DNA from 3 places in the Hahella sp. CR1 genome. Region 3 is predicted to be linked to each of the others. Evidence: predicted binding sites of a transcription regulator. Region 3 holds the regulator's gene; each other region holds the start of a gene.
What was found. Region 3 encodes sigma-54, which starts transcription at its own class of promoters, with help from an activator protein. Its sites were predicted from a motif close to TGGCACNNNNNTTGCTNT; they were not measured.
Positions count from the first base shown of each region.

Region 1: ytfE (iron-sulfur cluster repair protein YtfE) is a predicted target of sigma-54. The motif match lies at 2,537-2,554, and genes of this name have one in related genera.
Region 2: ONV78_RS18515 (RNA-binding protein) is a predicted target of sigma-54. The motif match lies at 2,543-2,560, and genes of this name have one in related genera.

Region 1 covers NZ_JAPELK010000005.1:196,315-203,852, forward strand. The annotation lists gene ONV78_RS14085 (nitric-oxide reductase large subunit) at 1-1,837, opposite strand, end outside; gene ytfE (iron-sulfur cluster repair protein YtfE) at 1,830-2,498, opposite strand; gene norR (nitric oxide reductase transcriptional regulator NorR) at 2,654-4,183, shown strand; gene ONV78_RS14100 (AraC family transcriptional regulator) at 4,304-5,191, shown strand; gene ONV78_RS14105 (hypothetical protein) at 5,281-5,784, shown strand; gene ONV78_RS14110 (hypothetical protein) at 5,802-6,206, shown strand; gene ONV78_RS14115 (hypothetical protein) at 6,261-6,737, shown strand; gene ONV78_RS14120 (transporter substrate-binding domain-containing protein) at 6,766-7,494, opposite strand.
Region 2 covers NZ_JAPELK010000007.1:242,196-249,733, reverse strand. The annotation lists gene ONV78_RS18520 (di-heme oxidoredictase family protein) at 1-1,992, opposite strand, end outside; gene ONV78_RS18515 (RNA-binding protein) at 2,675-4,237, shown strand; gene ONV78_RS18510 (hypothetical protein) at 5,755-6,060, shown strand; gene ONV78_RS18505 (hypothetical protein) at 6,134-6,376, opposite strand; gene ONV78_RS18500 (VOC family protein) at 6,602-7,009, opposite strand; gene ONV78_RS18495 (transcriptional regulator) at 7,188-7,538, shown strand, end outside.
Region 3 covers NZ_JAPELK010000004.1:33,270-40,807, reverse strand. The annotation lists gene ONV78_RS10765 (HAD-IIIA family hydrolase) at 1-421, shown strand, start outside; gene lptC (LPS export ABC transporter periplasmic protein LptC) at 426-1,004, shown strand; gene lptA (lipopolysaccharide transport periplasmic protein LptA) at 988-1,512, shown strand; gene lptB (LPS export ABC transporter ATP-binding protein) at 1,509-2,234, shown strand; gene ONV78_RS10745 (RNA polymerase factor sigma-54) at 2,357-3,853, shown strand; gene raiA (ribosome-associated translation inhibitor RaiA) at 3,969-4,277, shown strand; gene ptsN (PTS IIA-like nitrogen regulatory protein PtsN) at 4,284-4,748, shown strand; gene rapZ (RNase adapter RapZ) at 4,775-5,635, shown strand; gene ONV78_RS10725 (HPr family phosphocarrier protein) at 5,730-5,999, shown strand; gene mgtE (magnesium transporter) at 6,237-7,538, shown strand, end outside.

The sequences.
Region 1 (7,538 bases), on a different contig from region 3:
GCGGGTTGATCAGGAAACCGAACACGCCTGCTCCCAGCATGTTCCAGAAAGCGACGGCGACAAAGCACAGTAGCGGCCATTTCAGGTTTTCCATCCATGGGGCTCGCGCTTTTAAACGCCAGTTCTCCCAGGCTTCGTAGCCCAGCACAATCAAGGGAACCACTTCCAGCGCGCTGAAGGTGGCGCCGACAGCCATCACGGGCGTCGTGGTGCCGGCGAAGTAAAGGTGGTGAAACGTTCCGGGAACGCCCCCGAGCATAAACAGTGAGGCCGAAGCCAGGCTGGCGGTGGTCGCCATGGGCCGCGACACCAGTCCCATAGTGGAGAAAATAAACGCCAGCGCGGTTGTAGCGAATACTTCGAAGAAGCCTTCCACCCATAAGTGCACCACCCACCAGCGCCAGTATTCCATGATGGAAAGATGTGTGCGTTCGCCATAGAAAAAGGCGGAGCCGTAAAACAGACCAATAGCGATCACGGACGCGGTCAACAACGCTAACAGGTTTTTATCGCCGGGACGTCGCAGGCCATTGACGATGCCCCGCAGCATCAATACCAGCCAGAACGCAACGCCGAGGAATTTACCGATCTGCCAGAGCCGTCCCAGATCCACATATTCATACCCTTGATGGCCGAGCCAGAAATTCAGCTCTGGCGGCATAATCTGTGCGATGGCCAGCCAGTTGCCGACAAAGGAACCGACCACCACCACGACTAGCGCCCAGAACAGGATGTCGACGCCCAGCTTCTGATATTTGGGGTCTTTGCCGCCGTTAATAATGGGCGCCAGAAACAAGCCTGCGGCAAGAAAGCCGGTGGCGATCCAGAACAGCGCGCTCTGAATATGCCAGGTGCGCACCAGCGAATAGGGAAACCACTGGGAGACATCAAGACCGTAAAAATGCTGGCCTTCAACGGTGTAGTGGGCGGTGAAGCCGCCGACCAGCACTTGAAAGGCGAACAGGGCGACAATCAGGAACAGGTATTTGCCCAGCGCCAGTTGAGAAGGCGTCAGCGCGAAACGGGTCAGTGGATCTGATTGCGGCGCCACGGGCTCCGCTTCATCATGTTTATGCAGGAACGCCCAGCCCCAAATCAGCAGGCCGACGCCGGCGATCAGCAGGGCGACGCTGACAATGGACCACATGATGTTTTCAGCGGTGGGGCGGTTGTCTATCAAGGGCTCATGGGGCCAGTTGTTGGTGTAGGTGACGTCGCTGTCAGGCCTTTGCGTGGCGGCGGCCCAGGCGGTCCAGAAGAAAAAGGCGGCGAGTCTTTCTCTGCGTTGGGCGTCGGGCAGGGTATTTTCCTTCATGGCGTAACTTTCGCGAGTTCCCTGTAACTCCACTGCGTCGCTGAACAGACGGCTGTAGTAATCTGAGATATCCGCCATGGCCTGAGCGCGTCGAGGGCTCACTGTCGCCGCTCCACTGTCTGTGTTGTAGGTGTTGGTGCGGTATTCGTTTTTCAGGCGATGGCGCAGGATGTTTTGCCGTTCGTCATCCAGGTCCGTGTAAGTGGAGCCATAGACCTCCTGCGCCGCCAGCTCCAGCCAGCGCACCAGTTCGCGATGAAGCCAGTCTGCAGTCCAGTCCGGCGCCTGATAGGCGCCGTGCCCCCAGATTGAACCCAGTTGCATGCCGCCAACGGACTGCCAGGCGGTTTGCCCATCGAGGATATTTTCCTGGGTAAAAATGGTCTCTCCCGTAGTGGTGACATAACGCTCCGGAATCGGCGGCGCCTGCCGGTAAACCTCGCGGCCAAAGAAACCAAGCAAGCAGAAGGTGACGCCCAATACGGCGATGAGCAGCCACCAGAGTTTACGATAGTCAGACATGGGCGTTCTCCACGGCGTCGGCGAACAATATGTTGTTTTCCAGATGGATGTGCTGCATCAGGTCGTCGCGCAGTTGGGCGAGACCGGCGTATAGCGCGCGCCAAGTGTTGCAGGCGCCTTTGGGTGGCGTGATGTTGTTGGTCAACGCCTCTAGATGCGCCAGTGCGTCGCCGTGCTGATCATGCTCCATGCGCATGACGGAAATAGGGCCTTGCGCCTGCATGCCGCTCATTCCCGCCAGCAATATCGGAAATAAAATGTTCTCCTCTTTCATCATGTGGCTTTCCAGCTCCTGGAGCATTTCCGTCAGGTGCTGGGCGAGTCCATTGGGACATTCCTCTCGTTCTCCATGAACATGCTCCACGCGGCGAGCGAGGTGTATCAGCTCCGGAAGCTGCTCGCGATGGCGGGCGTGGTAGCGGGTGAGGATATGGTCGATCAGTTCAGGACGGCCGGCCTGGCTCCAAGTGTCCGCAGGCTCTTCCTGCAGGGCGTTGAGCCGCTGCAGCACAAGGTCCGGCTCTATTTCTTTTTCAGCCAGCGCATCACGTAACTTCTTCGCGCCTCCGCAACAAAAATCCAGTTGGTATTCACGAAAGAGGCGGGTGGAGCCGGGGAGGTTGCGAGCGATCCAGCCGACGGGGCGATCCAGTAAGGTCATGGCGGGTTTCCTTTGCTAGTGACTAACTCGCTATAGCCATCGCAACCTTTGTGCCATTGATTAGGTTGTTGATATTTATAGAATAAAAATTACATATGGTGTTTTTTACCCAAATCGAATAGGGTGATAAAAACCCTTTTAAGGTGATTAATACCATGATTGAAGCCAGTCTGTTGGCGGACCTGGTGACGGAGCTGCCCCATGCGGTGCGTTATCAGCGCTTAATGAACGCCATGCGGGAATATTTCCACTGCGGCGCGGTGGCGCTATTACGGCTTGATGGCGACAGTCTGCGGCCGCTGGCGGCGGAGGGGCTGGTGGTGGAAACCCTGGGACGCCGTTTTATTATCGCAAAGCATCCCCGGCTTGCGGCGATTCTGGCCAGTCGACGGCCAGTGTGTTTCCCCTGCGATTCGAGCTTGCCCGATCCTTACGACGGTCTGCTGGAGAGCTGTGTCGGCGAGCCTTTGCCCGTACATGACTGTATGGGCGTGAGCCTCTATGTGGATGGGGTCCTGTGGGGAGCGGTGACCCTGGATGCGCTACAGGAAGGCACTTTTGACGCCCAGGCGCAGCAGGACCTGGCGCGTTTCACGTTGATCATCGAAGCGTCGGTAAGAGTGACCCGGTTAGAGCAGGAGCGCAGAAATCTGGCGCTGATGCGGCAGGATGGCGATCGGCGGGGCGTAGCGCAGGAGGAAGGCGAAATTATTGGCTCCAGCGACAGCATCCGAAACCTGCTGCGGGAACTGGACGTGGTGGCGGACTCAGAACTACCGGTGTTGCTGATGGGGGAAACCGGGGTGGGTAAAGAGCTGTTTGCGCGGCGGCTGCACAGTCGCTCGCCGCGTCGGGAACGGCCGTTGATCCACGTGAATTGCGCGGCGCTGCCGGAATCGCTGGTGGAGAGTGAATTGTTCGGTCATAGCAAAGGCGCCTTTTCGGGGGCTTCGGCGGATCGCGCAGGTCGTTTTGAGGCGGCGCAAGGCGGAGTGATCTTTCTGGATGAAGTGGGAGAGCTGCCGCTCAGCGTGCAGGCGAAGTTGTTGCGGACGCTGCAGAACGGCGAGATTCAACGCCTGGGCGAGGACAAACCCAGGCAGGTGGATGTGCGGGTCATCGCCGCAACCAATCGACAATTGAAAGACAGCGTTCGCGCCGGCGATTTTCGGGCGGATCTGTATCATCGCCTGTCCGTCTATCCTGTGTGGATTCCTCCATTGCGCGAGCGGGGCTCAGACGTGCTGGTGCTGGCGGGGCACTTTCTGGAACTTAACCGCTCCCGCCTTGGCGTACGCAGTCTGCGGCTGTCGCGTGCGGCGGAGCAGGCGCTGTGCGCATACTCCTGGCCGGGTAATGTGAGGGAGTTGGAGCATGTCATCAGTCGCGCAGCGCTTAAAGCGATCAGTCGGGGGGCTAATAGAAATGACATTGTGACGCTGGATGCGGCGTTACTGGACCTGGATTATGGCGACGCGGTGTCGGCGCCCAGAGAAAGCGCGCCGTCGGAAAGCCTGAGTTATCCGCGTGTCCGCTCCCTGCGCGCCGCGGTGGAGGACTGTCAGCGTGAAGTTATCCGCGAGTCGGTGAATCGCCACGATGGCTCCTGGGCCGCCGCCGCTCGTGAGCTGGAGGTGGATTCGAGCAATCTGCATAAAATGGCCAAGAAACTGGGGCTGAAGTGAGCCAGTTTTCGGCGGCGCTTTTGCTGGTTAAACCCAGGCTGCCGCCGTCAGCGATAGTCAGCAAGATCAATCAGGCGAATCTGCGCCCGCGATGCCACACTGCTCCTCGTTGAGGCGAATATGGCGAATGAGACGACTGTAACCAAGTATCAAAACAGACTGCGGCGCGTGCTGGCGCACATTGATCAGCATTTGTTGGATGACTTGAGCGTCGAAGAGTTGAGTCAGGTCGCTCACTTCTCCAAATTTCATTTCCACCGGCAGTTTTCTGCGAGCATGGGAATGGGCGTATACAAGTATGTGCAATGGCGACGGTTGAAAAAAGCCGCTCATGAGCTGGCTTATCGCAGTCGTTACAGCGTGACGGATATTGCGTTGAATACCGGGTTTGACAGCCTGGAAGCCTTTTCCCGAGCCTTCAAGAAAGCGTGCGGACAAACGCCTTCCCAATTTCGGCGACAACCGCGGTGGGAGCCTTGGCGAGATCATGATGAATTTCTTTTCAAAGCAAGGGCGGAGATTATGCAGACGGATAACTCGAACTATTCAGTCAATATCCTGGAGCAGGAGGCCATTCCTGTTGCGGCGCTGGAACATCACGGCGCTCCAGAGCGTCTCGGCGAGTCCATCCGACGCTTTATTGAATGGCGTAAAGCCAACAAACGGCCTCCCTCAGTCAGCGCCACTTATAACATTCTGTACAACGATCCTGAGTCTACGCCAGCGGAGGCGTTCCGCATGGACTTGTGCGCAGGCGTCAACTCAGCGGTTGAGGAAAATCTGTACGGCGTCATTGCTAAAACAATCCCGGCGGGACGTTATGCCGTGCTGCGTCATATCGGCCCCGACGCCGGCATGCGGGCGGCTTTCCACTTCTTATATGGCGAGTGGCTGCCTGGGAGTGGGGAAACATTGCGTGACACCCCTTGCGTCCTTCAGCGCGTGACAATGTATCCAGACGTTCCTGAACATGAAGCGATCATCGATATCTATTTGCCATTGGTTTGATCAGCGGCGCGCCGCCAAAAAGGTTCTTCTTCGGCCCAAATCCAGCAATAATGCGAGCCAACGTTGAGAACCAGTAATGAGAGATAAAGATGTTGCGTATTTTGGGGATTCTATTATTGCTGTCGCTGACCAGTTGCGGTTTTGTGGAAGGCGTTGATGACGCCAAGGCCGCCGCCGCAACCTTTTTTGACGACAGAATCAAGGAGGGCGGGCCCGGAGCGGACCGCTTCTACTCGCCGCACTTTATCGATTCCGTGGACCCTGAAGAGTGGGATAGCATTCGTCGGTTGGTGCAAAAGGCCAATGGCGACTTGCGTAGCTACTCCCTTGATACATGGCGCGCGCAGGACAAAGTGCAGACAAATGGGTTGTCCGGTATGTTTGTGACGCTCACCTACAAGACGACCTATACAAACGGGAAGGGCGTGGAGACGCTGATTTTATTCAGCAACGACGAAAACCCGGAATATAAGGTGTTGTACCATCACTATAACAGTGAGTCGATCGACCGACTCGTCAAGCAAGGAATTGATGAGGTCGCCAGTAAGCCGGAAGCGATCAAACCCATCGCCGTCAAAGGCGCTGACAAGTAGCTGGGTTAGGCGCTCACATGAAATTGACGGCGAAACTGGCCGAGTGGCGTCTGGGGTGGAAACTTTATTTTTGCCTATGCGCGCTGATTGCAGTCGTGTTTGCGGTGATTGTCACGCAGGCGTCTTTTGGCTGGCATGATTATGTGGATTTAGCGTTTTTCTACATCAACTTACTGGCGATTTATGGCTACGCCTTTCACAAAAGAATCGGGCGCGCCGGGTTCTGGAAATGCCTGTTATGGGTTTACCCTGTCTGGTCGCTGTTATATCTGTTTGTTTTGCCATTTGGATATGACTTCCCGCAGATGGGCATGCGGGCTCACGCTAACTGGACAATGATATTCCCGTTGGGCGTTACCGCCGTCAGCTCCCGCTGTATTTATAACTATGGATTTAAGTCGCAGGGCTTATGGCGGCGTTAATTCAATTCGTCAACCATATCGTGAAATGAGAATGGAATAATTGAGGATCAACGAATGAGCGACTTGTATGCGCCGCCCAAAAGCGAAGTGTCGGAAGGCGAAATGGCGATTAAAGAGCCAATCGTCATATGGAAAATATTCTTTGTGGTTTATGTGTTGTTGAATCTGTTCGCGGCGCCATTTTTGATTATGTCCTTCATTGGCGCAGACTATTTGGAGATAGAGCTTAACGCTGGCGCGCTGGACTATCTGGACTGGCTGATACAATGCGCCATGATGGTTGGGCTGTTTGGGTACGCATTTTCCAGGCGTATCGGCGGAAGGGCCCTATGGAGAGCGGCCTTGCCTGCATATGTCGTCTGGTATGTGTCATACGCTTTTATCCTGCCGTTTGGCTTCGGCGTGTTTCCATACAATGAGCCGCCTACTTTGGATTGGACGATGGCGATTGACCCGCTGTTTACTCTAGCGGTAGCGCAGGCGCTATTTCTGTACGGCTTTTCATCGGATCACCTTTGGAGAGAGCGCTGAGCTGGTGGTTCCAGCCCGTTAAGAGACGCTACTCAATGGGATACTCTCTGCCGTATTTCTCATAAAGCGGCAGGAGCTGATGGGTTTCAATGAGGTAAGAGACGCCTTCGTTATATTTCTCGCGTAGATATTCGCCACGTTCGTTTTTGGCGAAGGTCATGTACAAGAAGACCCGGGTTACCGGCTCAGTGCGAAACTGGGTTTTATCCACCAGAATATTGCTGAAAGTAATGTTTGTTTGACGCAGGTTGTCGAAGTAGTAGTCCGCTCGTTTCAAATAGACTTTGGAGAGCGCGCTTTCCCGGGAGTTCAGATCTTCTCCCTGTAGATACTGCTTCACCTTGTCGTCGATATAATCTGTATAACCGCGAATCCATACACCGTTTTTCCCCTCCAGCGACGCGACTCCTTTCCATTCACCAAAGTGCTCCGGCAGAAAAGTGACCGCTTCAGTGATAACGGAAATAGGGTAGAGCGCTTGCGGGTACTCGTCAGTAGGATCGAGGCCGCCGTACATGTCGGCGTGTCCGTCTTTCACCATCAGCTCGGCCCGCTTCCACGGCACGATAATCTGATTTACCTCGATATTCACATGTTTGAAGGCGGCGAAAATGACTTCGTTGTACAGTCCTGTTCCGTCTTTTTCCACGCTGCCTTCCCACTCTGGAGTGGCCCAGGTCACGCGTTCCGGCCCCTCCGCACAGGCGAGGTGGCTGATTAAGCTGGTGAGAATAAGTAATGCGAGTGGTTTGAGCATCTTGCGTCCAATCAGATAATGCCCGGGATATCCGGCGGAATAAT
Region 2 (7,538 bases), on a different contig from region 3:
AGCGGCGTATTCCGGGCGCTTGTCGGCGAGTTCTGGTCCCATGTCGTGCAACAGGAAATCGGAGAAGGGTTGGATAACCTGATTGCGGAGCGAGACGACTTCAAAGTCCGGTGAAGTGGTCATGGTGGGAATATGGCAGCCGCTGCAGTTAGCTTCCTTGAACAGCTCTTTGCCCCTTAGCTTGCTGGCTTGAGACGCCTCGTCGGCGAAAAACTCCAGGTTGGGCGGCACGGCGAGATGACGTACGTAGGATTCGATCTTGTGCAAATCTTCCATGGAAAACTCGGCGCCGTTTCCGAAGAGGGGGTTGGTGATTCCCATGTCCTCATGGGCCGCCTTGGCGGTCTGTTGTAAGACGCTGGATTGTCCGGCCTTCCAGCCATATTTGCCCAGGCGCATGGTTTGCGACTGCCTGTCCCACACATAGTTGGCTTTGCCGGAGATGCCGTCGCCATTGGCGTCATCGGGATCGGCGAAAGCGAGTAGGGTGGCGTCGGAGATGGCGTCAATCAAACCCATGCCGGTCAGCTGCGGCGCAATGCGGGGTGAAAACAGAATATCGCCACTGTCGATGGGAGAGTCCAACGTCCAATCGTAAACAGGTTTGTGCAGAGTATAAGCGCCGCCGCCAATATGGTTGCGGACAATGTTTTGGTACGTCACGGTCGCCTGGCCTTCGCCGGCGCCGCCATCTACGCTTTTATCCTGTAGCTGCCCACCGTAAGTAGGATGCGGAACGGGTCCGCCGTGAGCGTCGGTTCCCTCAATGCTGAGCGCTAACAGCATGGACTGCATCGGCTGGCCGGGCTCTGGCGGCGTTCCGCGGCCGTCATTGGTGTGGCAGGCGAAACAGGAGCTGTTGTTGAACTGAGGTCCCAGTTGGTTCGCCAGCGTGACTGGCGTGCGAGCCCGTTGAGGGAAGTCGATATATTGCTTGGGAGAGGGCTGGTCGCCGATGCAATCGTATTTGGTCTGAGGCGCATGCAAGGCGATATCTGGATTGCTCTCGCCGAAGTCGGTGTCGAACAGCGTTTTCCCCGCCAGGAAGTTTTTCATTTCCTGGCCGCCGATATTGACCAGGTGCTGGGCGAACAGAAACTGTTTGTCCTGAATGATGTTCGGCGTGGTGGCGCCGCCGGGTGAGAAATAAGGATGCTGGCGCTCCTGAGAGAGACGTCCCTCGCCAATGCGGATGCGGAAAATATCGTTGTAGTACTGCTGATCCGTGCTGGCGCGCTTGAACGTCCATTCCAGATCAATCAGTTGGCCTTCTGTGACGTCATTGATGACATAGCGCCAGGTATTGGCGTTGACCTGCTCCATGTCGCCGCCTTTATCGAATTCCGCGCGGTAGCAGACATCCTGCTTGTTCAGCGGGTCAGGCACGCCGATGTGGTCGCTCCAACGAATATCGCCGTTATCGGTAGGATCGTCGGTCACGACTGTCATTTCCAGGCGGTCGCCCCAGTCTTTGAAGGTGGCGATGTAACTGGTGCCGCTGGTGTAGCCGGCGACATAGTGATCAAAGCGGCCTTCGCCCTCGTGTCGATCGCGAAAACGACCGCCGAAGGTAAAGGTAAGAGGGTAGGCGGGTTTTGAGAAACCTTCGCCGACTCTGTATTTGAACCAGCCGCTATCCACCGGCAGTTCTGCGAACTGGGCGTCCAGCACCTGGGTGTAGTAATACTCAATGCGGTCGCCATCGTTTAATCCGGAAATCTGGGCCTCAAAATCGGTTTGTGAAGCGGTTTCCGTCAACTCTTCAACCTGTATTGGCGAGCCATTGATGCGGTAGTTGATATATACCCGTTCCGTGGGGGAGCGCAGGTTGAGGGCTTGGGGAGAATGAAAGCGCAGCATGGCTGAGCCGCCATTCATCTGTAGTATTTGCGTGAACTCGCGAGGGTCGCCGGGATCAGCGGCGTAGGCGGTTCCTGAAAGCAGCAGTAGAGTCGTCAGCAGCTTGTCCATAATGGAGTCTTTGGTTTTCATAGGCGGTCTCTTTATGAAAGCGTTACCATTTTTATCTTAAGGAAAGCGCATACATCTAAAGCTATCCCTGTTTGGTATTGGCCAGTTCAGGCTTATACAACGCTCAGGCGGTGAGATGAATCGGTAATCCGGACTAGCATTTCCCTTCATGCCAGATGGAAGCGTTGACGGAACTGGCGATGTTTGTTCTTTTTTAATATTTATTTTCAAATAGTTATCTCCATATTGCCTCCTTGTTAATCCGTTATTAACTCTCTGTTCAAGCGATCTGATTTTTATGAATTTTGTGAAAGCGTTTTCATTGTGGCGTTAAGTATAGTCGTTATTACGAGACACGAGACACGAGACACGAGACACGAGACACGAGACACGAGGCCAATTAAAAGTGGATTAGGATAATCGCGGTTATTTATTTGGATAATTTTTTATTTTTATAGATATAAAGTCCATTTTATGAGCCCCCTCATTTCTCCGTAATAAATCAAGAAATAAAAATTAAGTTATTTAATATCAATAAGTTAAAAAATATTTCCGGATTATTTGGGAAAGTTGGCATGTGGGCTGCAATACATCTGGCAAGTAAACAAACAATGTCTTGGAACACTGCGACAGAGTCTGATTACCAGATTAGATAGCAGTGAAATTCAGTAAAGCCGAATGTATTGTCGGCGGGAGTAAAGAAATGGCGAGTAAAACACTATTCAACACCCAGCGCGGAAATATGGCGCCTGCGGCGGACACCCTTAATCAGGCCGGCGGCCTGGCTTATAAATACTCCGCAGAGCATGCGCTGGCGCAGTACGCGGTGACCGGATGTTTCACCAGCACATTCTATGCTTCCGCTGAAGATCAGTTGGAAAAAGTCATGGAGTTCGCCGCTCAAGTGGAGCCTGAGTTTATCGCAAAATTGGCGGTGTTCGCTCGGGAGCGCGGCTTCATGAAAGATATGCCAGCGCTGTTGACCGCCATTCTGACAGTGCGGGCGCCGGAACTGGTTCCTGCTGTGTTCAAGCGGGTCATTGATAACGGCCGTATGGTGAGAAACTTTGTGCAGATCATGCGTTCCGGCGTTGTTGGGCGTAAATCCCTGGGAACCATGCCCAAGCGGTTGGTGAAAGAGTGGATTAACGCCCGCGGCGAGTCTTCTTTGTTCATGGATTCTGTTGGCGCGTCGCCTTCGATGAAGGATGTCATCAAGATGGTGCGTCCAAAGCCGGAAAACCTGATGCGGCAGGCTCTGTACGGTTATCTGATCGATAGAGAATACGATGCGGAGAAGCTGCCGCAGGTTGTGCGGGATTATGAGGCCTTTAAGGCGGATCAGTCCCAGCCGCTGCCGAAAGTGGAGTTTCGGTTGCTGACGGCGCTGAACCTGACGCAAGCGCATTGGGCTGGCATCGCCCGCAATGCGGGATGGCAGATGACGCGGATGAACTTGAATACCTTTGCGCGGCAGGGCGTGTTCAATGAAAAAGGAATGGACCGTGTGATCGCTGACCGTCTGCGTGATGAGAACGCCATTCGCAAGGCCAAGGCGTTTCCGTACCAATTGATGGCTGCCTACACCATGGCGGGCGAAGGTGTGCCTAAAATGGTGACGGAGGCCTTGCAGGATGCGATGGAGATCGCGCTGCAGAATGTGCCGGCGCTGGAAGGGCGGGTTGTCGTGTTGCCGGATACCAGCGGGTCTATGACTCAGTCGGTATCAGGTTATCGTCCCGGCGCTTCCAGTAAGGTGCGATGTATTGATGTCGCCGCTCTGGTGGCTGCGGCTATCCTGGCGAAAAACAAGGATGCGGAGATTCTCCCGTTCGCGACCTCAGTGCATCAGGTGCGTTTGAATCCCCGGGATTCGGTGATGACCAACGCGACCAAACTGGCGCAACTGGGCGGCGGCGGAACGGACTGCTCCGCGCCTCTGGTAGAGCTGAACCGGCGCAAAGCGGAGGTGGATACGGTGGTCTTCGTTAGTGATAACGAGTCATGGATTGATACGAACAGCCGTTATGCGGGGTACAACTCAGGGACGGCGGTAATGCAGGAGTGGCTGAAGCTGAAGCAGCGTAACCCCAAAGCAAAAATGGTGTGTATCGATGTTGTGCCCAATGCGTACACCCAGGCGATGGAGCGTGATGACATCCTGAACGTGGGAGGATTCTCCGATCAGGTGTTCACAGTGATGAAGTCCTTTTTGAGCGATAACCCACAGACCTGGGTGCGCACCATCAAGGAAATCGAACTGTAGCCAGGGATCTTGGTGGAGAAAAAGGCCGCCTGCGGGCGGCCTGATTCGAAGGCTTAATTTTTGATATCGGCGAATGCTTGTATGACTCCATACCCGGGTTCGAGTCCCGGTGGCCGGGCGCGGCTATAGCTCAGTTGGCAGAGCGAGCGTCATACCAAACTGTTGTCGTCGAAGGGAAAGGATTCTGAGTGCGTCTCCCCATCGCGCGAGCGTAATGGAAGAGCGCTTTATGGAAAATAAGTAAGAGTTTTCAGATTTAAACGGCGAATGCCAGTATGACTACATTAACCATTTGGTCCCGGGTTCGAGTCCCGGCGGTCTCTGACCGTAGCTCAGCTGGTAGAGCAGATGACATGTCATGCGCCCTTATTGTCGCCGCGTTTTTTTAAGGCCAAATGCCGGTCAGGATTACATCCAAAAACATCCAGACCACAACTTGTTGGCCGCCCAATGTTGATTTTGGCGAATGCCAGTGGGATTACATCGCTGTTAACGACCAGGTTGCGGGTTCAAGTCCCGTTCGCGCGGAAGTCTTGCGCGGTAGCTCAATTGGATAGAGCAGGAAAGTATCTCACACATATTTGTCGCCGAAGGGAAAGGCTCGTGAGAGCGTTTCCCCATAACATGAAGGTTATGGGAAAGCGTTTTAAGGAGAGATAAACAGACGTTTTTAAAGTTAAACCGGCGAATGCCTGTATGACTACATAGGAGCGCGAGGTCCCGGGTTCGAGTCCCGGCGGTTGGCTGACAACCGTAGCGCAGTGGTAGCGCGAGCGTAGATGTCATACGACTTTTTTGTCGCTGGTCTTTTTAGGCCAAATGCTGGTCAGGATTACATTTTTCCCAAATAACTTCCTGACGGTTTTTTGTTGGCCGCCTTAATTTAGTTTTGGCGAATGCCTGTGTGACTACACCACTTTTAATGGCCAGGTCGCGGGTTCGAGTCCCGCCCACGCTTAAAATGGCGTGGTAGCTCAGTCGGGAGAGCAGGATTGTCACACACACTCTCGTCGCCGAAGGGAAAGGCTTGCAAGAGCGTTTCCCCATAATGAGTAAATTATGGGAAAGCGCTTTTGCATCTGATGCAAGAGTTCTTTGGTAAGTCGGCGAATGCCCGTATGACTACATCGGGGCTGCGAATTTTCGGGTTCGAATCCCGGCGACTGTTTACAGTTGTGGCCCATTGGTAAAGGCGCGCGGTATATGCGTCATACAAACTTTTGTCGCCGACTTTTTAGGCCAAATACTTTGCAGGGCTACATATTCCGTGCCTTGCGCTACGCTTGTTGGCCGTTTTTGCTCTTTTTAGCGAATGCGTATAAGACTACATACTGAAACCATGCTGCGTCTTATGCATTTTTGTCGCTGAAGGGAAGCGCCCACAAGAGCGTTTCTCCATAACGCCAGGACTGAGGAATATCCTGAGTCTCAGCTTGGGGCGAATATGGAAAAGCGTTTTATTTTCTCTATTGCTGTAAATTATCTGTCTGAAGCTTGTTGGATATCAGGGTGTGCAGATGAAGACAGTTATTGTGGCGGTGCTTTGCCTCTCGCTTGGGTTTGGGATTGGATATTTTATTCAGTGGAGCGAGTTCGCTGGGCGGGTTGAAGATGCCGTCAGTCGAGAAATTGCTTTACTAATGCGCTTTCCGGTCCCCTCTTGTGACAAAGTATTAAGGAACAGCGATACACGGGTCAGTGTCTCCCAAGGCGGAGATCAATCTCTCTGGTTTTATGAGAAAAGCAGCGATACTTTGCGAAGAGTCGTCGTCTCCGCTGACCTTGTCGTCGGGTATGAAGAAATATCGCTTGGCTGTCAGTAGCGTGGATTGAAGCTCGGCGCCTAAACGTGCGCAAGCTGCGTTCGTGTGATGCTATGCCCAGAGTAATCTGAAATTATGGACGGTTAATTTCGACGATATGCCAGGTGACGTCGGTATAAGTGACCTTAGTGTCCGCTAGCGCCGCAACAGGGGCATTGATGCTGTCTTTTAGGTAGTCAGCGATGATGAGCTGGGTGTTGGCCAGCGTTTCCTCCAGCGTGCCTCCCACGCCGCAAACCAGAAGTCCGGGTATCGACGAGAAGTAGTCCGCTTTCTCACTTTGCTTGACTGCGACCCGGAAAACTAACTTGGTCATAGCACTCTCAGTTCTTGTAATAATGTAGAGCCATGGTATCCGATGGCGGCGGGTTTCTCCGATAATTATTTCGCGGTTATTTGTGAAACTTTGTTAAATAAATGCCCGATAAATGGACTTTTTCTGCACGTTGATCGCTATATCGACAACTTTTCTGGTATCGCCATGAAACGCCCCATGAACGGGGCGTTTAACGCTTTATAGATGTGGCGTTGCCTGGGCGCTCTAATAACGGTTCTTCTCCGCAGGGTTTTCGCTCAGATATTGTACAAACTCCCACTCGATGCCGTTAGGGTCGAAATAATAGGCCCTGCGGCGAAACGGATGCGCCTCTGTTTCATAACCATCGTAACCGCGCTGCTGCAAACGTCCTGTCACGCCATCAAGATCCTCCACCACCATGCCAATATGGTTAATGCCGTCGTTGATATAGCGGGTGCTGACATCGCTCAGGTGGTTATCGCACTGCTGTAGCGCGAAGTAGAAGCGGTCATTGCCCACGTGGGCCCATCTGCCGTTTTGACTCATCAGATCGCCTTCGCCCCGTAATGCAAAGTCGGGGAAAGCGGCTTGCAAAAACTCCATGGACTTTTCGATGGATTCAACGGTGATGTTAGCGTGTTCCAGATACATGATTCGTTCTCCATTGTCGCCCTGGGGGGCGTATTTGTTGTTAGGTTTATTTAGTAAAGCGTTTGCTTTCCAAATAGGTTATTCCTGTTCTTTTCTTTAGTAAAGCTATCGCTTTACTAAATTTTTCCTATCAACGTATACTGAGGCGCTATCCATTCATTGTAGGAGCGAGACTTCTTTGACGACGCAGGAAGACAGCGGCGAGCGCATTCTGTACTTGATTAAATCCCGAGGGCCGGCCAGCGCTCCCGAATTAGGCGGGATGCTGGGCATGACCACCATGGGCGCCAGACAACACATTGCAAAGCTGGAGCAAGAGGGCCTTTTGTATAGCGTAGAGGAAAGGAAGGCGCGTGGACGCCCTGTCGCGGTCTGGCGTCTGACGGAAAAGGCGCAGAGTCGGTTTCCGGATAGTCACGCCAATCTGACCGTCGACTTGATCGCATCCACCCGTGAGGTGTTTGGAGAAGAGGGGTTGGATAAGCTCATTGAGGCGCGCAACGCCAAACAATTGCAGAGCTATTTAACG
Region 3 (7,538 bases):
GCAGTTCAAACCCTTCTCTATACTTGACGGACTCGGCGTCAAGCTGTTGCAAAAAGCTGGAGTAACCGTCGCCATTATCACCGGCCGCAAGTCCGCCATGGTCGCAAAGAGAGCTGGAGACCTGGGCATTTTAGAGTTACTGCAAGGCCGCGAAGACAAACTTGTCGGGCTCAATGAGATTCGAGAAAAGCTTGGCTTAGAACTGAATGAATGCGCCTATGTCGGCGACGACCTTCCTGATCTGGCGGCCATTCGCAGTTGCGGATTTGGCGTTACTGTGCCTAACAGTCACTGGTTTGTTCGCCAGCACGCCACCTACTGCACCTCAGCCCAGGGCGGCAAAGGCGCGGTCAGAGAGGTGTGCGATATGATTCTGGCGGCGAAAGGCCTGCTCCACACCTCCTTGGAAGCCTACCTGTAACTTCATGACAGAACTGTTCAGACAATACAGCAAATGGCTCTACGCGGCTTTGGCGGCGTTTCTGGTTATTTATCTGGTCGCTTATCAGGACGAAGCAAGCGTCCCCTTCTTTGAGGAAGAACCGCTCCTGAAAGACGAACCTGACGCATTTGTCATCAACGCGGTTTACACCACCTACAACAAAGAGGGCGCACTCACCAGCCGCCTGCAAAGCCAACTGGCGAAGCACTATCCCGATACAGACACCGGCGTACTGACGCGCCCCAATCTGGAGATCTTCCAGCAAGGGGAGAAAAGCTGGCATGTGGAGTCTCTGGAAGGCGAACTGCTGATCAAGCAGGACACCCTGAAACTGCGTGGAGACGTGGAAGTAAATGGAGCCTCCAACGACGGAGCGCCGATTCTTATGCAAACGCAAGCGCTCGACTACAACAACAAGTCACGCTTTATCAGCACCGATCAACCCGTTAAGATAACTTCAAATATCAATCAGTTAACCGCTGTCGGAATGGAGGCGGACATTGATAAAAAGCTTATTGTATTACTTTCTCAGGTAACCGGCGTTTATGCACAACCCAAGTAAACTATTCACCGCGGCGCTGTTATTGGGCCTTATTTTCGCCCCGCTTAGCCATGCATTGGACCTTCTTAACGGCAGTGACGAACCGGTGCGCATCAAAGCGGGACGCTGGGAGAGAGATGGCCAGAAAGGCATCGACACCTATATCGGCAATGTCGTTATTATCCAGGGCAAATCCAGCATCGAGGCGGACAAAGTCATTTTATACACCGACGACAATGGCATCAGCCGCTTCCAGGCGACCGGCAAACCCGCTCACTTAGTGCAGTTTGACCAAGAAAAACAAACTGAAACTCACGCTTACGCAGAAAACATGGACTATGACCGTAGCCAGAGTAAAGTCGTTATGCGTAACCATGCACGCATTCTTCAGGACAACAGCTCAGTGGAAGGCGAAGAAATTATTTATTTCACAGACAAGCGTTTAGTCACGGCAAAGGGAGCCTCATCGGGCAATCAAACCGAGCAGGTTGAAATTATCTATCATCCGCCCAAATCTAATAAACAATGAGCACTCTCACCGCCAGAAATCTGGCCAAGGCCTACAAGAAACGGCCCGTAGTAAAAGATGTGTCCGTTGAAATTCGCAGCGGCGAAATCGTGGGCCTCCTCGGCCCTAACGGCGCTGGGAAGACTACCTGCTTCTACATGGTGGTAGGACTCATCCCCAGCGACAAAGGCAGCGTATTTATTGACGAAACGGAAATCACCGGCCTGCCTATGCACGGGAGAGCGCGCAAGGGCATTGGCTATCTGCCGCAGGAAGCTTCGGTCTTCAGAAAGCTGTCCGTAGAGGACAACATCTACGCCATCCTTGAGACCAGAGCGGATCTGAGCCGCAAGGAGCGTAAGCTTAAGATGGAAGAGCTGCTGCAGGAATTTCACATCACCCATATTCGTAAAAGCCTTGGCATGAGTCTCTCGGGGGGCGAGCGTCGACGCGTGGAAATCGCTCGCGCGCTGGCTACGGAGCCAAAGTTTGTCTTATTGGATGAGCCTTTCGCCGGGGTGGATCCTATTTCCGTCAATGATATCAAGCAGATTATCGAGCATCTCAAAAAGCGCGGCATCGGCGTTTTAATTACAGACCATAATGTGCGCGAGACCTTGGATATTTGTGAACGCGCCTATATTGTCAGTGAAGGATTTATTATCGCAAGCGGCGCCCCAAGTGATATCCTTGCCAACCCAAAGGTTAGAGAGGTCTATCTGGGTGACCAGTTCAAACTTTAGTTTAACCGGCGGCTTCCATCTCAGATGGACCTCAAGGCTCAAGAGCTTAGGATTAAAGCACCTAATAACTATGAAAAACTCACAAGATCTGTGCCTGAATCGGTGGTAAGCATCAGATGGTTATGAAAACTTCATTGCAGTTAAAGCTGGGTCAACAGCTGACCATGACCCCGCAACTGCAACAAGCAATAAAACTTTTGCAGCTTTCAACACTGGATTTACAGCAGGAGATTCAACAAGCGCTTGAGTCCAACCCCATGCTGGAAGTGTCTGAAGAAGACGAATCTCCCAACCACGTTCAGAACGATACGATCAGCGACATGCTCGCCAATAACTCCAGCAAGGAGCGAACGCAAGAGTCGGGCATGGATGAAGGAGGATTCGCCGAAGAGGACAACTGGTCCGATTCCATTCCGAACGACCTCCCCGTCGATACCGCCTGGGATGATGTCTTCCAGAGCGGATCAAGCAGCTACAGCGGCGGCGAAGATGACGAATACGACTTCGAATCCCGCAATAGCAAAGGCGAAACCCTGCAAGACCACCTTCTCTGGCAACTGAACCTTACCCCCATGTCCGACATTGACCGCATGATCGCTGTTGCGATAATTGATGCAGTCAATACTGATGGCTATCTCTCCCTCACTCCAGACGAAATTCATGGCGGACTGCAAACTGAGGGGGAAGAAGAAATTGAGCTGGACGAAGTACGCGCCGTCTTAAAGCGAGTGCAGCAATTCGATCCTCCTGGAGTCGCCACTTGCAACTTGCAGGACTGCCTGCTGAGTCAGTTGAATCAACTGCCTAAAGACACCCCCTGGTTGGGTCAGGCCAAGCTGGTGGTCAGCCACTATATCAATCTGCTTGGCAACCGCGACTACGCCCAGTTGATGCGCCGCAGCCGCCTGAAAGAAGACGATCTGCGGGAAGTTCTCAAACTGATTCAAAGCCTGAACCCAAGACCGGGCGAAGGCATTCAGGAAAGCAATACCGAATACGTGGTTCCTGACGTTATCGTCAAAAAAGCCAACGGCCGCTGGCTGGTTGAGCTGAACCCTGAAATCGCTCCCAAGATTCGTATCAACCCTGGCTATGCAGGTTTGGTGAGACGCGCGGACAACAGCTCAGACAACACTTATTTACGCGACCAGTTACAGGAAGCGCGCTGGTTTATCAAAAGCTTGCAAAGCCGTAATGAAACTCTGTTGAAAGTCGCTTCACAAATCGTCGAACATCAGCAAGGATTCCTTGAGTACGGCGAAGAGGCGATGAAGCCACTGGTGCTGCACGATATTGCGGAGGCGGTGGAGATGCATGAGTCGACGATTTCCCGGGTGACCACCCAGAAATACATGCACACTCCTCGCGGCGTATTTGAGCTGAAGTACTTTTTCTCCAGCCATGTCAGCACAGACACGGGTGGCGAGTGTTCTTCGACCGCTATTAGAGCTATTATCAAGAAGTTAGTCGCGGCGGAATCACCGAAGAAACCATTGAGCGACAGCAAAATTGCTGCGCTGCTTGGCGACCAGGGCATCAACGTCGCCCGTCGCACGATCGCAAAGTACCGGGAGGCGCTTTCCATTCCGCCTTCCAATGAACGTAAGCGATTAATTTAAAAGGAGGAATACAGGCATAAGACTTAAATCAAATAGTCACAAATTGGATGTGCTAGTATTTTTCATGGAAGTGCAAAATTCATAATGCACCGTATATTGGCATTAGGAGCAAAGTATGCAAATGAACATCACCGGACATCAAGTCGAGTTAACTGAAGCACTAAAAGACTACGTTAACAACAAGTTCGACAAGCTCGAACGACACTTCGACAGTATCAGTAATGTCCAAGTTACGCTCTCCATTCAAAAACAGCGTCAGATTGCGGAAGCAACCATGCACATAAGCGGCGCTGACCTGCATGCCAATGCTGAACACGAAGATATGTACGCGTCAATTGACGCACTGGTGGACAAATTAGACCGCCAGATCCTCAAACACAAAGAGAAGCACGTTGATCGGATGCACGGCGCATCCGCCAGATAACAGAACATGGCCCAAACCACACTAACTATTGAGTCAATTATCTCGCCCGCCCTCACACGCTGTGGGGTGTCGGGCTCGAGTAAGAAGCGCGTTCTCGAATATATCGCCAATCTGATTGCGCAACATTTTCCGTTTTTGGACGAGAACGCCATTTTTACCAACCTGATATGCCGTGAAAGACTCGGCAGCACTGGTATCGGCCAGGGTATCGCAATACCTCATTGCCGCCTGGAAAACTGCGACCGCATCATAGGGGCCTTGCTTACACTCAAGGACAAAATCCCTTTTGACGCCATAGACAACGAACCTGTGGACCTGCTGTTCGTTCTGATCGTGCCTCAAGAGGCCACCAGCGAACACTTGGACCTTCTGAGCCAGCTGGCCCAGAAATTCAATGACCGTCGCTTCTGCGAACACCTACGCGACTGTGACAACGACGAAACCCTGTTCAGGAGGGTGCTGGAGAAATAATCCAGCTTCGATGGAAAGAGGAAGACATGAAGCTGATTATCGTAAGTGGTCGTTCAGGCTCCGGAAAAAGTACGGCGCTCCATGTTCTGGAGGACATGGGCTATTACTGCATCGATAACCTGCCTATCGGTCTCCTCTCGCCTCTCACCCAAGAGGTGCTGGACCAGGGGAAAACCCAGAATCAGCAACTCGCCGTCAGCATAGACGCCCGCAATCTTTATAGAGACCTGTCGGATTTCCCGTCAATTTACGCCACTCTGCAGGCGCATAATATCGATGTGGAAATCATCTATCTTGACGCCAATGACGCCACCTTAATCAAACGTTTTCATGCAACGCGTCGCAAGCACCCGCTCAGCAGTAAAAGCACATCACTGAAAGAAGCCATCGCCAAAGAGAAACAGCTGCTGGAGCCGATCGCCACCCTGGCGAACCTCTATATAGACACCAGCGATCTCTCCATTTACCAGTTACGGGATCAGGTTAAGATCAGGGTTATCGGGCATAAAACCCAGGAATTGGCCCTACTCTTCCAGTCTTTCGGCTTCAAGCATGGCGTACCATCGGATTCCGACATGGTATTTGACGTGCGCTGTCTTCCCAATCCTTACTGGGACACCGCGCTGCGCGGCTACAAAGGCACTGATCAGGAAATCATCGAATTCCTAAAGCAGCATCCGGAACCGGAACAGATGCTGCAGCACATTATCAGTTTTCTTGAGACCTGGATTCCGCACTTCCAGAACAGCAACCGCACCTATATGACGATCAGCATCGGCTGCACTGGCGGGCAACACCGCTCCGTCTATATCTGCGAGTGCCTGGGAGAGCATTTCAAGAAAAAATATGATAATGTCCAAGTGCGCCACAAAGAGCTGGCGCAATAAGGTTTTAACAATAAGAAGCCACTGTCGCTTAACAATTAAACCGGCCTGAATCCAACATTCAGGAAACTTCAATCTTTTATACTCATCGCGCCCCATGATCCAGGAACAAGTCACTATTATTAATAAGCTTGGCCTGCACGCCCGAGCGGCGGCCAAATTCGTGTCCACCAGCGGCCGATTCGCCAGTAAGATCAGAGTAGCCAAAGAAGGCCAGGAAGTTGACGGAAAAAGTATAATGGCGGTCATGATGCTCGCCGCCAGCAAAGGAACGCTTCTTACACTGAAAATAGAAGGTCCGGATGAAGAGGAAGCTTTTCACGCCATCAAAGCTCTGATCGAGGACTATTTCGGAGAGGGTGAGTAGCCCTACCGCTTTCGGGGCGCTTCGCCCCATCCCTTCCAGGCATGCCAAACAATACAAACCGCTTGAATAAAGTAAGACAATTCCCTGATTTTCCTTAGACTAATTTTCGTCTTAACTTACACTTTATAGTGGGCTCGCTTATACTGGCGCCACAACGGCGCAGAGCCCGTCTCTGTATTTAATCCGGCAAATTCCTCGCTGCCCGTTGCGGGCCGCCCTAAACGCGGATGTATGTCTATGCCTCAAGCGACCGAAAAAAGCACTGCCAAGGTCCGTATGCGCTCCATTGCGGAAGCGCTGGAAAGCGGTTCTTTGCAGCAGGTCGCGCGCATTCTGAACGGCGGCCTCTCTCCCAGTGACATCGCTCACTTGCTGGAGTCGTCTCCGCCCAATGAGCGGAAGTTACTCTGGCAGTTAGTCGATGACGAACTGGATGGCGAAGTCCTTCAGTACCTGAGCGATGAAATCCGTTCCGACTTCCTGAGTGAGATGAATGCTCAGGATGTTATCGAGATCGCCGAAGACTTCGAAGTCGACGACCTCGCCGACTTGTTACAGCAGTTGCCGGAAGCCGTCATCCAGGAAGTCCTGGAGACCATGGACGCTCAGGATCGCCAACGCCTGGAAGAAGTCCTGGCCTACCCAGAGGACTCCGCCGGCGGCCTGATGAACACGGACATGATCACCGTGCGTCCGGACATTACTGTTGATGTTGTGCTTCGCTATCTGCGCAGCCACAAAAGCCTGCCTAACATGACCGACAGCTTGCTGGTTGTGAACCGAAAAGATGATTTTATCGGCGTACTCCCCGTCACCACTCTGCTGGTGTCCAGCCTCAGTTCCACCGTACGCGAAATCATGCGCACGGACGTAGAGCCAATTCCTGCGACAGTTCCCGATAAAGAAGTCGCCACGCTGTTCGAACGCCACGACTTGGTGTCAGCCCCTGTCGTCAATGACAAAGGCAAACTCGTAGGCCGTATCACTATCGATGACGTGGTTGACGTTATCCGCGAAAACGCCGACCACGAAATCTTGAGCATGGCGGGTCTGGACGAAGAAGAAGATATGTTCGCCCCCATCATGAAGACGGCTAAAAGTCGCGCTGTCTGGCTGGGGATAAACCTGATCACCGCGTTTCTCGCTTCTGCGGTCATTGGTATTTTTGAAGCAACCATTGCAAAAGTAGTCGCCCTGGCCGTGTTGATGCCCATTGTCGCAAGCATGGGCGGCATTGCAGGCAGTCAGGCGCTCACACTGGTAATTAGAGGGATGGCTACGGGCAAGGTCAGCTCAAGCAACATTCGCTGGCTGATGAACCGTGAGTTTCTGGTGGGAGCCTTCAACGGCTTACTCTGGGCTTTCGTGGTGGCGACCGCCGCTATGGTCTGGTTCAACGACGTCACCATTGGCGTTCTGATCGCCTCAGCGATGCTAATCAATCTGACCGTAGCAGCCATCGCCGGCACCGCTTTACCTCTGATACTAAAAACCCTGAAAATAGACCCCGCTCTGGCCGGAGGCGTTATCCTGACAACT